Pyrococcus horikoshii OT3: one gene and its partner. The protein of the gene in region 1 binds, or shares a complex with, the protein of each later gene. Links are inferred from orthologs where the notes say so. Each region holds a gene or a part of one and is shown in the gene's direction. Other genes may lie near its edges.

Region 1 (6,184 bases):
GTATCATTTGATGTATATAAGGGAGAAACGTTCGCGTTAGTGGGAGAAACCGGATGTGGGAAGAGCGTAACATCAAGGGCCATAACCCAACTCATTGAGAGCCCAGGAAGAATAGTTGGTGGCCAGGTGCTATATTATAGGGAAGATGGTAGCGTAGTTGATCTGCTAAAGCTGAGTGAGGAGGAGATAAGGAAAATAAGGGGAAATGAAATAGCCTACATATTCCAGGATCCACACTCGTCTCTCGATCCACTCTACACAGTCGGATACCAGATAGCAGAGGCCATGGAAGTCCATGGAAAGATAAAGAACATAAAGGAGGGAATTAAAAAAGCCGTTGATATCCTCAAGTCTGTTCTCATCCCGGATCCACAGAGGAGGGTTAACAACTACCCACACGAGCTCTCAGGTGGAATGAAACAGAGGGTTGTTATTGGAATTGGACTCTCAAACAATCCGAGAATACTAATAGCCGATGAGCCAACAACGGCTCTAGACGTTACAGTTCAAGCCCAGATACTCGATCTTATAAACCAGCTAAAGGAGAAGTACAAAGCAACTGTAATTTTAATCACCCACAACTTGGGAGTAGTTGCGGAGACGGCTGATAGAGTAGCGGTTATGTACGCCGGAAAGATCGTAGAAATCGGTACCGTTGACCAGATATTCAAGAATCCACTTCACCCATACACCCAAGGACTTCTTAGGGCAGTTCCTAACCCACTAACTAAGATAGAGAAGCTAGAAGCAATTCCAGGAACTGTTCCAAACTTGATTAACCCACCGAGCGGCTGTAGATTCCATCCAAGGTGTCCAAAAGCCATGGATATTTGCAAGCAGAAGGTGCCTGAGCTAAAGGAAATTGAACCAGGTCACTTTGTAGCATGCCACCTTTACTGAGGTGATGTTCATGCCGGAACCCGTCCTTAAGGTTGAGAATTTGAAAAAATACTTTCCAGTAAGAGGATTGTTAAGAACCGTTGGGTGGGTAAAGGCCGTTGATGGAGTTAGCTTTGAGATCTATAAAGGAGAAACCTTCGGATTAGTCGGTGAGAGTGGGTGCGGTAAAACGACAACGGGGAGGACTATCCTTAGACTTATAGAACCTACTGACGGAAGAATAATCTTCATGGGTAAAGATGTAACAAAGCTTAAGGGTAATGAGCTAAAATGGTTCAGGAGAAAAGCCCAGATAATGTTCCAGGATCCGTATTCCTCATTGGATCCTAGACAAACCGTCTTTCAAATAATAATGGAACCAGTTAGATTTCACGGTATTCAAGTTGACGATCCAGAAGAGTTCGTGATAAAATTATTAGAGAGCGTTGGACTTAACGAGATGCACCTATACAGATATCCCCATGAGTTCTCTGGTGGGCAAAGGCAGAGAATAGCATTAGCAAGGTTGTTAGCCTTAAAACCAGAATTTATAGTGCTAGACGAGCCCACATCTGCTCTCGACGTTTCAGTTCAGGCAAACATACTTAATACATTAAAGGAACTCCAAGAAAAGCACGGATTCACGTACCTGTTTATCAGTCACGATTTGGGAGTCGTCAAATACATGAGCGACAGAATAGGGGTCATGTACCTAGGAAAGCTCGTTGAGGTTGGACCTGCAGATAAGGTATTTGAGAATCCACTCCACCCATACACCCAAATGCTGTTCTCAGCAATTCCAATTCCAGATCCAGATATAGCAAGGGAGATGAAAAAGAAGAGAATGAAAGTTACAGGAGAACCCCCAAGCCCCGTAAATCCACCAAAGGGTTGTAGGTTCCATCCAAGGTGTCCATACGCAAAGGCCGGTCTCTGCGATAAGAAGGAGCCGCCATTGGTTGAAGTTGAAAAGGATCACTACGTTGCCTGTTGGCTCTACGCTAAGGCTTAAATATCCTCTTCTTTTTTCAATTTTTGATGCGAGGTAAAGAATTAACAAGAATTTTAGATACAATCTTTGACCTAGTGGGCTGGCTGCTTGAAATAATAGTCATAGGAATAATGGGCATAGCCATATTCAAAACTTTTCAATATTTAATGCACTTAGATTTGGAGAATACCCTCGAGGAATTTCTGTTCCTTTTGATCCTTCTTGAGATCTATGAGCTAATATCCTTATACTTAAAGTATCACCATGTAAGTATGCGAAGGGTTGTCGAACTTGGGGTGATTGCTATAGTTAGAAAGTTAATGATAGTCAAGGATTATAACTCTCTAAATCCCTTCACGCTTATTGGACTCGGACTTGTCATAGTAGCCCTTGGCTGGATTTATGTGAACTTAAGGGAAAGTGGACAACAGGAATAAATTGTTATAAACTTTCAGAGATATCAAGTCTGATGATGAACCTTCCCCTCACCTGAAAGGTGATGAGCACACCGGTAGGCTGAGGGTGATAATATGGGTGTTCCTATCGGTGACCTCGTTCCGAGGAAGGAGATAGATCTTGAAAATCTGTATGGAAAGAAGATAGCGATAGATGCCCTAAACGCCATCTATCAGTTTTTATCAACGATAAGACAGAGGGATGGAACACCACTTATGGACTCTAAGGGTAGGATAACCTCTCATTTAAGTGGGCTCTTTTATAGAACGATAAATCTAATGGAAGCCGGTATTAAGCCGGCCTACGTCTTTGATGGAAAGCCTCCGGAATTCAAAAGGAAGGAGCTCGAAAAAAGGAGGGAAGCTAGAGAAGAGGCAGAACTAAAATGGAAAGAAGCTCTAGCCAAGGGAAACCTGGAGGAAGCTAGGAAATACGCTCAAAGGGCAACTAAGGTTAATGAAATGCTAATCGAAGATGCAAAGAAGCTTTTGCAACTAATGGGAATACCAATAATTCAGGCTCCAAGTGAAGGAGAAGCCCAAGCGGCATACATGGCAAGTAAAGGGGATGTCTACGCGTCAGCGAGTCAAGATTATGATTCACTACTCTTTGGTGCTCCAAGGTTGATTAGGAATCTGACAATTACGGGAAAAAGAAAGATGCCTGGGAAAGATGTTTACGTTGAAATAAAGCCAGAGTTAGTAGTTCTAGATGAGGTACTAAAAGAGCTTAAGATAACAAGAGAAAAGCTTATAGAACTTGCAATTCTGGTTGGGACTGACTATAATCCTGGGGGCGTAAAGGGGATAGGACCTAAGAAGGCCCTTGAGATTGTAAGATATTCAAGGGATCCCCTAGCAAAGTTCCAAAGACAGAGCGATGTGGATCTTTACGCTATTAAGGAATTCTTCCTTAACCCTCCTGTCACTAATGAATACTCGCTTAGTTGGAAGGAGCCTGATGAGGAAGGAATATTAAAATTCCTCTGTGATGAGCATAATTTTAGCGAAGAAAGGGTAAAAAATGGGATAGAAAGACTAAAAAAGGCGATAAAAGCTGGAAGACAATCAACGCTTGAGAGTTGGTTCGTTAAAAAGAAACCCTAAAGTCTATAGCAATATTATACTGCCTTGGTGCATAATTCCTTATTATCCTTTTTCCAAGGATTTCAACTTTAACACCAAGCCTCCCAGCGACTTCATTTATCCTCTTTACATGCCACCCATAAGGGTCTTTCTCTGGGCCAAATCCATAGTAATGGATAATCCCTCCATTGTTTACGCACCTCATGGCATGCTCAAGAAACCTTGAGGCATATTTTGGCAGGTTCATTATGATCCTGTCGGCCTTAACGCATACTTTAGTTACGTCACTCAAAATCGGGATAATGTTTTTTACCTTGTTCAACTTTATGTTTTCTTCCAAATATTTTATGGCCCAGGGATTTATATCACAGGCAAAGACCATCCTCGCTTTCTTTGCTAGGAGAATTGAAAATGGGCCAACACCAGCGAACATATCAAACACAATCTCTCCCTCTCTGGCCATCTTGAAAACTCTCATTCTTTCAGTTGCCAACCTTGGAGAGAAATAAACTTTTGTGATGTCAAGTTTTAGTCTTACCCCATTTTCTCTATGGATAGTTTCAGTTATTTTTTCACCGGCTATATGGATTAGATTTCTAACTCTATATTCTCCCTCAACGCTTCCACCCTTCATGTACACGGCCTTCACGCTTTTGTGAACCCTAATTATCGCCCCTCCAATTTCGTTGGAATAGTTTTGCAACTCACTAGGAATCTCTATGATCGCTATATTCCCTATTATATCAAATGAACTCGGTAAAAATTTCCTGAGCTCCCTAGGAATATTAACCACATCTTTGTAACTGTTTGGCCTGGTTTCGACTCTCTCGAGCTCAACTTCAACTACTTCAAACCCTTCAACTGGAAATTTCACTGGAATTAAAAGAAATCCCTCTTCCCTCTTTATTTTATACTCTCTGTTTAGAGCTCCAAGCTCGATCAACTTTCTCCTAACTTTCTCACCCTCTTTTATTTGGACTTTAACTGCTAGCACCATTGCATCTTAATCTAGGAACCTTACTTTTTGTTCTTTTCGAGAATCGATGTTTAGGTAGTACTTGATTATCTCTTCAACATACTCAAAATTTCTCTCAGGTAGATTTAACATCCTTCTCAACCTTCTATTTTCAGCTATTAATCCCGAGATTTGGATTGCAAGGTTTCTATTATCAGATGAAATTTGAAAAAGCTTAAACCTTAAAGAAGACCATGAACCCTCAAGCTCATACAATCTTTTCTCCACTTCATTAATCTTCTTCTCAAGCTCTTTAATCTCATCCTCTGAGTGTCCCTCAAATTCAGTATTTCCCTTTATGAAAATTTCCCTGAGGATTTCCTCTACAGAAAAGCCAAGCTCATGACAAAGTTTTAATGCATAATCAGGAAGTTCAATTGTTACCTTTGTAAACCTGTTCTTTTTGAACGTTACCTTCATCTTTCAAAGTCCTCCTTAAATTTGAGTTCTCGAGTGAAAGCTCCTGTCTAATCTCCATTAGAAACTCCTTATCTTTAACCGCTCTCCTCTCAAAATTCTTTAGTTTCGCATAGCTCTCCGTGATATCGGCAAGTCTCTTTTCTAATTTGTTTAGCTTTTCTCTTAAAAATTTAAATTTCAAGGAGAGAAGGTAAAGCTTAAATTTCTCCTCGTCATTAAGTAGGGTTAATCCTTTTTCCCTGTTCCTTTTTATAGCTTTAAATTCTTCTTCATCTACCCAGATCTCCATCATACCCACCTTAAAAGTACTTCAAGGCTTGCTAATGCTCTATATGTATTCTGAAAAGTTGATATCCCCAGCTCATAGCTCCTTCTGAATCCACCGTTTTGGTTCTGTAGGGATCTTATAAATCTTATATGAGCTTTGATGCACCTTGCTTTCCTTCCCAGTAGTTCTAGACCCCTTAGAGCGTAAAACGTTGGCTCTATATAGGGAGGCAAAGAATTGGGAACCTCAGTAAAACCACCCCAATCTCCGCAGACCTCACAAAGTTCAAAGTGCCTCGTATCCTCTTTTCTTCCAAGGGAGCTCAAAGTGTAGAGGGCCTGATACGTCATTGTAGTCGTTGGATGGGTTACTCCGTAGCCATCTCCAATTCTAAATTTGTGAACGAACTCTATAATCTTGTTCTTCATTTCCTCACTCGGTTTATAGTTTACTGCATTCATAGCTTTCATTACCCAGTATGTTGCCTCCAATGGAGTTGCCGTTCCAAATTCTTCACTTCCTCCAAGCCCTACTGCAAATTTATTTTCTAAGGGATTGTATTTTTCAAATAGTAAGTTCATCTTATCCCTTGCCAGATCTTTAGCGCCTAAAATTGAGAGTGCCTCAATTGCCATGGCAACTCCTACAGCGGCGGTCTGCATTTGGGCCGAGTTGTAGAGGAACTCTATAGTCTTCTCTTTCTCTGGAACCTCCATTCCCAGGAGTGAGTATATTTTAACCGCATAATAAGTGTCATTTATGTTTGTATCAGCAAGCTGAGATACAAAGCAGTAACCACCGTCCTCATGTCGTCTTTTCTCGATGTACTCCAATACTTTTTCTAAATTTATATACCTAGAGAGCTTCGAGCCCATAATACCACCTCCCTAAGTTCCTACAGAATAGGCGCCATCAGCCTCCCAACGGGAGGCGGTTCGGGCTCGAAGCCCCGGGCGGGCGCCATCGCCCAAGGAACCGTGATCTAGCCTACTTCCGTTACCGGTTTCGGCTCATTGACCACGGTTCCATTATAGCCCTCCTCCAACTCTTTTAAAAACTTTAAGTTATTA
Region 2 (6,134 bases), 680 kb from region 1 along the record:
CAAGAAGACTCTATAAGGCTGCTTTTTCCCAGGATAAATCTTTTTTACTGGGGCTTTTATATTGAATGGCTTGAATTCAACTTCTCTCCATTTTCCTGTTACAATCAGTTCTGGAGTTAAAATGCTAACCTCTCTTTTAAGTTCGATTCCTTTCTCCACTAGCTCTAGCCCTTTGTCAGTTATTTCAACGTTTCTGATTACTTTCTCTTCCTCTTCAGCTATCTTTCTCCTCTTTAACTCTTTAACTGAAATTATCTTTTCAATTTCTTCAACTGAAACTTCTCCTTTGGATAAAACCTCTAAAGCTATATCAATAGCTCTTTTTTCAGCTTTTTTGCCTTTTTCAGATAATTTGAGGGTAAGACCTTCTTTAGTTTTACTAACTTCAGCCCATCCCTCTTTTCTTAGTACTCCAACTATGGCCTTTAGCTCCTCATCACTTAAGACATCCTTTAGATCATTTAATGTTACCTTTCCCTTTTCCTTAAGGATCTTTAATGCCCTTATTTCTGGAAGTCCGATTTCTATATATCTCTTCCCCGTTTCAGTTAATTTTATCATCCTTCTCCTTTCTTCATGTACCTTTGCTAGCCCTTGAGATTGCAATGTTAAAAGAGCCCTCATCACTGCTACTTGATCTAAATTTGTCTTTTCTATGAGTTCTTCTACTGTAGCATTTTTTAGCTCGGCTAACTTTAGGAGCACGAGCTTTTCATTATACCCCAACCTCATGTTCGCACCCTGTGAGGTAAGGTTATACCTTTAAAAATTCTTTTTGGTACATTAATATGTCCGACCTGCCGCCCGGGGGCCCGACCGAGGGAGCGTGCCGAGAATGGCGCGCAATGAACGAGGTGACGTCGTCGGGCGGACAGGGCCCGGTCTCCGGGGCCGCCTGAGGTTGCCGAGAATGGCGTTCAATGAAGGCGGGCGGATAATCCGGGCCTAAAGAACTTTAATTCTAACTTTATCTCCATCTTGAAGATTCAAAGTTTTTCTTAAGTTAACTGGAGCTATTACCTCGGCGATTTTTGGAGGATGAACGGTTCTTGATGGTATAACTATAGCCCCCTCTATTCCATCTATTTTAATTCTATAGGCTCTTACATCTCCAAAAGTCCTCCCGTTCTTTTTAAATCCCGGAATTATGATTGGTCTAGACGTGCATAAAGCATCAAAGATTGTTTTTGGGAAAATGACCTTAACATTTAATGTTCCAGGATAGGGATCAAATCCTAAATATTCCCTGATAAAAGGAGCATACTGTCTAACGTAATACGCCCCTTCCCCAATCCCTGAGATAACTTCGCCCACTATGACTCCAGAATATAGGGCTATTGATATATCCTCGTAAAGCTTCTCTAAGAGCCTTATCCCCTTTTCCGTAATCATGACTGAAGTCCCCCTTCTTGATTCCTCTTTTTCTATGTATCCCAACTCCTCAAGCTCTTCAAGCCATCTGAGAGTTGTTTGGGGTGAAACATCTAACTCTTTACTAATTTCCCTGAGAGTTATTGTTATCTTTCCCCCTATTGCCCCTCTTTTTCCTAGATCTATTAGGAGAAGGAGTGTTTTTAACTTCATAAATCCTCCCCTTTGATAGTTTATCGGCCAATTTTAATGGTTTTGGATACCCACTTTCGTCGAGTATCGCTCTTATTATTTTGGTGGCATCTTCAAGCGTTATAAGATTTCCAACACTTACATAGACTTTTCCAACTTTCTTATAGGTATCCTTTGGTGTGTTTTTTAGTAATCTCTTTGCCACTCCTATAGTAGGTTTCCTAAGAACAACTCCAATATGTGAGGCTAATCCATACCCTCTTGGATGGGCTTTTCCGTGCCCCTCAACTATAAGAACATCGAATGTCTCTCCTTTTGTTGCTATAAGTATAGGTTTGGTCTCCCTTAGAAAGAAGAAGGTGGGGATATATGGAAAAGATACCGTTGTTTCAATAACTTTAGTTTTCAGGACTTCTCCCTCTGGAAACGTCGTTATAACTAATGCTGCTCTTGCCTTTTCTTCCTTGTATGAAACGTCCACTGCTGCAACTTTTCTAACCTCATTTATCTTCCTTTCGACTATACTTTTACTCAGTTTTTTCTGAATATTTGCTATCCTCTCTAACATTTAGGAACCCCTCTATCTTCTCCTCAACACTTCTGTTTATCTTTGCCCTTGTTAAATCTTCTAATGTTTTTTCAAGGATATATCTAGCTTGATCTTGTTTTTGTCTTATATTAACTAGTCCTTTTGGATATTCAAGTGTCATTAGCTCTTCATACACATTTTCCATAAATTTGTATATATCTTCAGCAACATCTAGCTTTCCTTGCATGAGGTTTATTAAAAAATGCCTTCTTAACTCTCCGATGAAATCTCCGATTCCCAATATGTAGTCCTGGGGTGGAACTCCAAGTTCTTCAAAGCTTGGGAAATCCTTGTTGGTCAAATACCTGTAAAGGAGTGTTGCTTCGACGAATTCCTGGTTAGCAGTTTGAACGTATCCTGAATAATAAAGGTCTTCATGCTCTTTGAGCTTTTTCTTAAGTTCCTCTATTAGTAATGAAGCTTTTTCAAGTCTTTCCCTAGCTAGCTCCATATCTTCCCTATGCATAGCCTTTATAGCATCGCCACTAAGTCTGACTATTTCTCTCGTGATTTGAAGAGCTTCTTCCCTAATAGCGTCTTTTTCATCGAGTACCTCCTTAATTCTTGCTATAACCTCATTTATCTTCATCTCCTTCCCCCTCCCTATTTTTAGGTAAAGTTTTTATTTTAAATTAGGTTACCTTAACTTTGGCTAAACGGGGGGTGAGAAAATGGTAAAGTTCTGCCCTAGGTGCGGGAGTATAATGATTCCGGATAAGAAGAGAGGAGTTTTCGTGTGTAGGAAGTGTGGTTACGAGGAACCCATTAATCCTGAGGATGCTAAAGCCTATAGAAGAACTGAGGAGATTAAGCATAAGCCCGATGAGGGAGTTATAGTGATAGAACAAGACTTTTCAACGTTACCAACTGCAAAAGTTACCTGTCCGAAATGCGGCTATCATGAAGCCTGGTATTGGGAGGTTCAGACTAGGGCCGGGGATGAACCCTCAACGATATTCTATAAGTGCAAAAGGTGTGGCTACGTATGGAGGAGCTACGAGTAAAAGTTCTTATTAAGTTAGCGGAGAAAGCTTTAAAGGAACTTGATGAAGCCTATAGAAGGATTCCTGAGGTTAACAATGGAAAAACTTATTTACTAAGAGGGAAAGAGAGAGTTAGGCTTATGCTTAATATCCTAAAGGAGGTGCAAAAAGATGCCATTCGAAATAGTCTTTGAGGGTGCAAAGGAATTTGCCCAGCTCATAGAGACGGCCAGCAGGCTTATAGATGAAGCGGCCTTTAAGGTAACAGAAGAAGGAATATCAATGAGGGCTATGGATCCGAGTAGAGTAGTTTTAATTGACCTTAACTTACCTTCGAGCATATTCAGTAAGTATGAGGTGGATGGGGAAGAGACGATAGGTGTCAATATGGATCACCTAAAGAAAGTTCTTAAGAGAGGTAAGGCCAAGGATACGCTTATCTTGAGAAAAGGAGAAGAGAACTTCCTAGAAATAAGCCTCCAAGGGACTGCTACTAGAACCTTTAGATTACCCCTAATCGACGTTGAAGAGATCGAAGTGGAATTACCTGATCTCCCGTATACAGCAAAGGTTGTCGTTCTGGGCGAAGTGCTTAAGGAAGCAGTTAAAGATGCTTCCTTAGTAAGCGATAGCATAAAGTTCATGGCTAAGGAAAATGAGTTTATCATGAGAGCGGAAGGAGAAACCCAGGAAGTTGAAGTTAAGTTAACCCTGGAGGATGAGGGGTTACTTGATATAGAAGTTCAAGAGGAGACAAAGAGCGCTTATGGGGTTAGTTATCTAGCGGATATGGTAAAGGGAATAGGAAAGGCCGATGAAGTGACAATGAGATTCGGGAATGAAATGCCGATGCAGATGGAGTACTATATTAGGGATGAAGGTAGGTTAACGTTCCTGCTAGCCCCAAGGGTTGAGGAGTGATACTTCTTCATAATTTTTTATGGGGATTCAAATGGATATTGAGGTTCTGAGACGTCTTCTCGAGAGGGAATTATCTTCTGAGGAGCTAACTGAGATAGATGAGGAATTTTACAGAGATTTGGCTAGCTTTAGGAAGGCCTTGGAACTAAATGCTGAGAGGTATGAAGAAAGGGGAGAGGATATAGAAAAAAGATTATATCTAGCCCAACTTTCGCTTGTTCAAAGCATAGCTCGAGAGATCTTAAAGATCAGACTGCATAAGATTGTAGATATGGCCTTTGAGGGCGTGCCGAAGAATTTGGTTGGCGACGAGAAAAAGATATTTGCCGTACTATCGGCCTTTATTAATGGAGAACCTATTTCAATTGAGACAACAGAGGTAGAGGTAAAGGAAGAAAAAGTAGAATCAAAGACACCTTCTGGCTTTTTAGAGTTGTACCTCTTAAAATCAGATATCCCCAGGATCATTGATGAGAACCTTAACGAATATGGCCCCTTTAAGGCCGGGGATCTTGTTACCCTACCAAGATCTATTGGGAATGTTTTGGTCAAGCGTGAGGTGGCCGAAAAAATAACGATTAGGATTTGAAGGCGAGTAGAAAGCTCACTATTAATGGTAGGGTTGTAGAATAAAGCATTACTGAGAATCCGAAATTATCTGCTATTAACCCTCCAATTAAAGGACCTATCACCCATCCCAGAGTCATCATCGTGTTTAAAAGTCCCATACCCTGACCTCTTTCCCTGTGTGGTACTCTTCTTGCAACGTAAGTCGATGCAGAACTGGTAATCATGGCCCATTTCACTCCCGATAGCAATGACACTAGGGCCATAATGATGATAGTGGTAGCCCAAGCATAACCTATGAACGTTAATATATATCCAAGAATTGCCAGCTTGTAAAATACCTTTTCTCCGTATTTATCTATTAGCCTTCCAATTAGAAGTGATCCTAGGGCCGCTGCCAGGGAATCTATTCCAAGTAAAAACCCAACAAATTCCTCTCCGAACTTCTCTTGAAAATACACTGGAACGGTTGCATAAACTTCTCCTGAGGCAATCATCGCCAGTAAAACTGAGAGATAGAACGCTCCAAGTTCCCCCTTCATTAACATTTTAAATGCTGAACTCTTCATTTCAACTTTTTCGGACTCTCTACCCTCTCTAATTGGAAGAAAACTACCAATATTCTTCTTTTTCCTTTCTCTCTCCTTTACTTGGGTCAAGAACAATATTGAGACCAGAGAAACTATGGAGGTTGCCAAAAATGCACTTTTTATTCCCACCTTTTTCACTATATACCCACCCAGGAAATTCCCTACCATGAACCCCATATTCTCCACGAAATTAAAGAAGCCAAACATTGAACCTACCCTAGTAGAAAGTTCCGATATCAATGCTGAATGCGCTGGTGCGAAGGAAGCTCCTAATGCCCCTTGGGTACCTCTTAGGGATAGAAGGAGGATCGGTGTTGATATAAAGATGACTAAAACGTATGTGGTACCCGAGAATAGAACTCCCAAAATTATGAATGGCTTTCTCTTTCCAATTTTATCTGAAAGATATCCAAATGGATACTGAAAGATTGCTGAGGTTAAGTTGTAGATAACACTTAATAAACCCACTAAAAACATCGTTCCCCCTATAATCTTCATGTACACAGTTAAGTATGGATATCCAATCCCCCAAGCTAAGTTTGCAAAGAACATCCCTATTGCAAAGAAGGTTATATTCCTCTTAAGGGTGTTTCTTCTGGCTTTTCCAGCCCTTTCTCGGATACCCTGAAGAATTGTGTTCTTTCTCGTTTTCATTAAGGTCACCCTCTAAACGTTTAGCTATTGAACTCAATGGGATAAAGTTTATAAGTTCATCGAAAGCTAAAAATTAATCGAGTGGGGGCGTGGTGTAGCCTGGTCCATCATCGCGGGCTCCAGAGGCCATGAGGATAGGCGGGTTTGCTGACCTCGGGGCGTGATGAACCTTTGGAGCCCCGAGGGCCGGAGAAACCCGCGGACCGGGGTTCAAATCCCCGCGCCCCCACCAAGTTTTTACTTTTCTAATGCAACCTTAACGGCAAC

What was found.
Region 2: the proteins of fen (region 1) and PH_RS03110 are in contact, whole or in part, in a crystal structure (PDB 1RXZ), measured with the Archaeoglobus fulgidus proteins. The link is inferred for Pyrococcus horikoshii OT3 from one-to-one orthologs. Residues at the interface, in WP_010877775.1 of Archaeoglobus fulgidus: Lys326, Ser327, Thr328, Gln329, Ala330, Thr331, Leu332, Glu333, Arg334, Trp335, Phe336; in WP_010877842.1 of Archaeoglobus fulgidus: Asn43, Val44, Ala45, Met46, Pro120, Arg121, Pro123, Leu125, Gln151, Met192, Ser194, Asn218, Tyr219, Pro220, Ile237, Leu238, Ala239, Pro240, Arg241, Ile242, Glu243, Ser244.

The regions. Positions count from the first base shown.
Region 1 is NC_000961.1:1,272,275-1,278,458, forward strand. What follows is about bases 1,480-4,416. They hold fen (flap endonuclease-1), read left to right. Parts: upstream 1,480-2,400; coding sequence 2,401-3,432; downstream 3,433-4,416. Other genes in these bases: PH_RS06675 (ABC transporter ATP-binding protein), read left to right, coding at 1,480-1,891; PH_RS06680 (phosphate-starvation-inducible PsiE family protein), read left to right, coding at 1,918-2,307; PH_RS06690 (tRNA (guanine(37)-N1)-methyltransferase Trm5b), read right to left, coding at 3,416-4,408; PH_RS06695 (hypothetical protein), read right to left, coding at 4,415-4,416. In the rest of the region: PH_RS06670 (ABC transporter ATP-binding protein), read left to right, coding at 1-900; more of PH_RS06675, read left to right, coding at 911-1,479; more of PH_RS06695, read right to left, coding at 4,417-4,846; PH_RS06700 (hypothetical protein), read right to left, coding at 4,800-5,135; PH_RS06705 (prenyltransferase/squalene oxidase repeat-containing protein), read right to left, coding at 5,135-5,989. UniProt on the Methanocaldococcus jannaschii protein: Structure-specific nuclease with 5'-flap endonuclease and 5'-3' exonuclease activities involved in DNA replication and repair.
Region 2 is NC_000961.1:591,281-597,414, forward strand. What follows is about bases 2,295-5,181. They hold PH_RS03110 (DNA polymerase sliding clamp), read left to right. Parts: upstream 2,295-3,306; coding sequence 3,307-4,056; downstream 4,057-5,181. Other genes in these bases: PH_RS03095 (haloacid dehalogenase), read right to left, coding at 2,295-2,741; PH_RS03100 (transcription factor S), read left to right, coding at 2,824-3,156; PH_RS03105 (hypothetical protein), read left to right, coding at 3,138-3,329; PH_RS03115 (Gins 15 protein), read left to right, coding at 4,088-4,645; PH_RS03120 (MFS transporter), read right to left, coding at 4,635-5,181. Outside these bases: PH_RS03080 (phenylalanine--tRNA ligase subunit alpha), read right to left, coding at 1-732; PH_RS03085 (DUF120 domain-containing protein), read right to left, coding at 946-1,584; PH_RS03090 (endonuclease V), read right to left, coding at 1,496-2,131; more of PH_RS03095, read right to left, coding at 2,091-2,294; more of PH_RS03120, read right to left, coding at 5,182-5,867; PH_RS03130 (aspartate racemase), read right to left, coding at 6,105-6,134.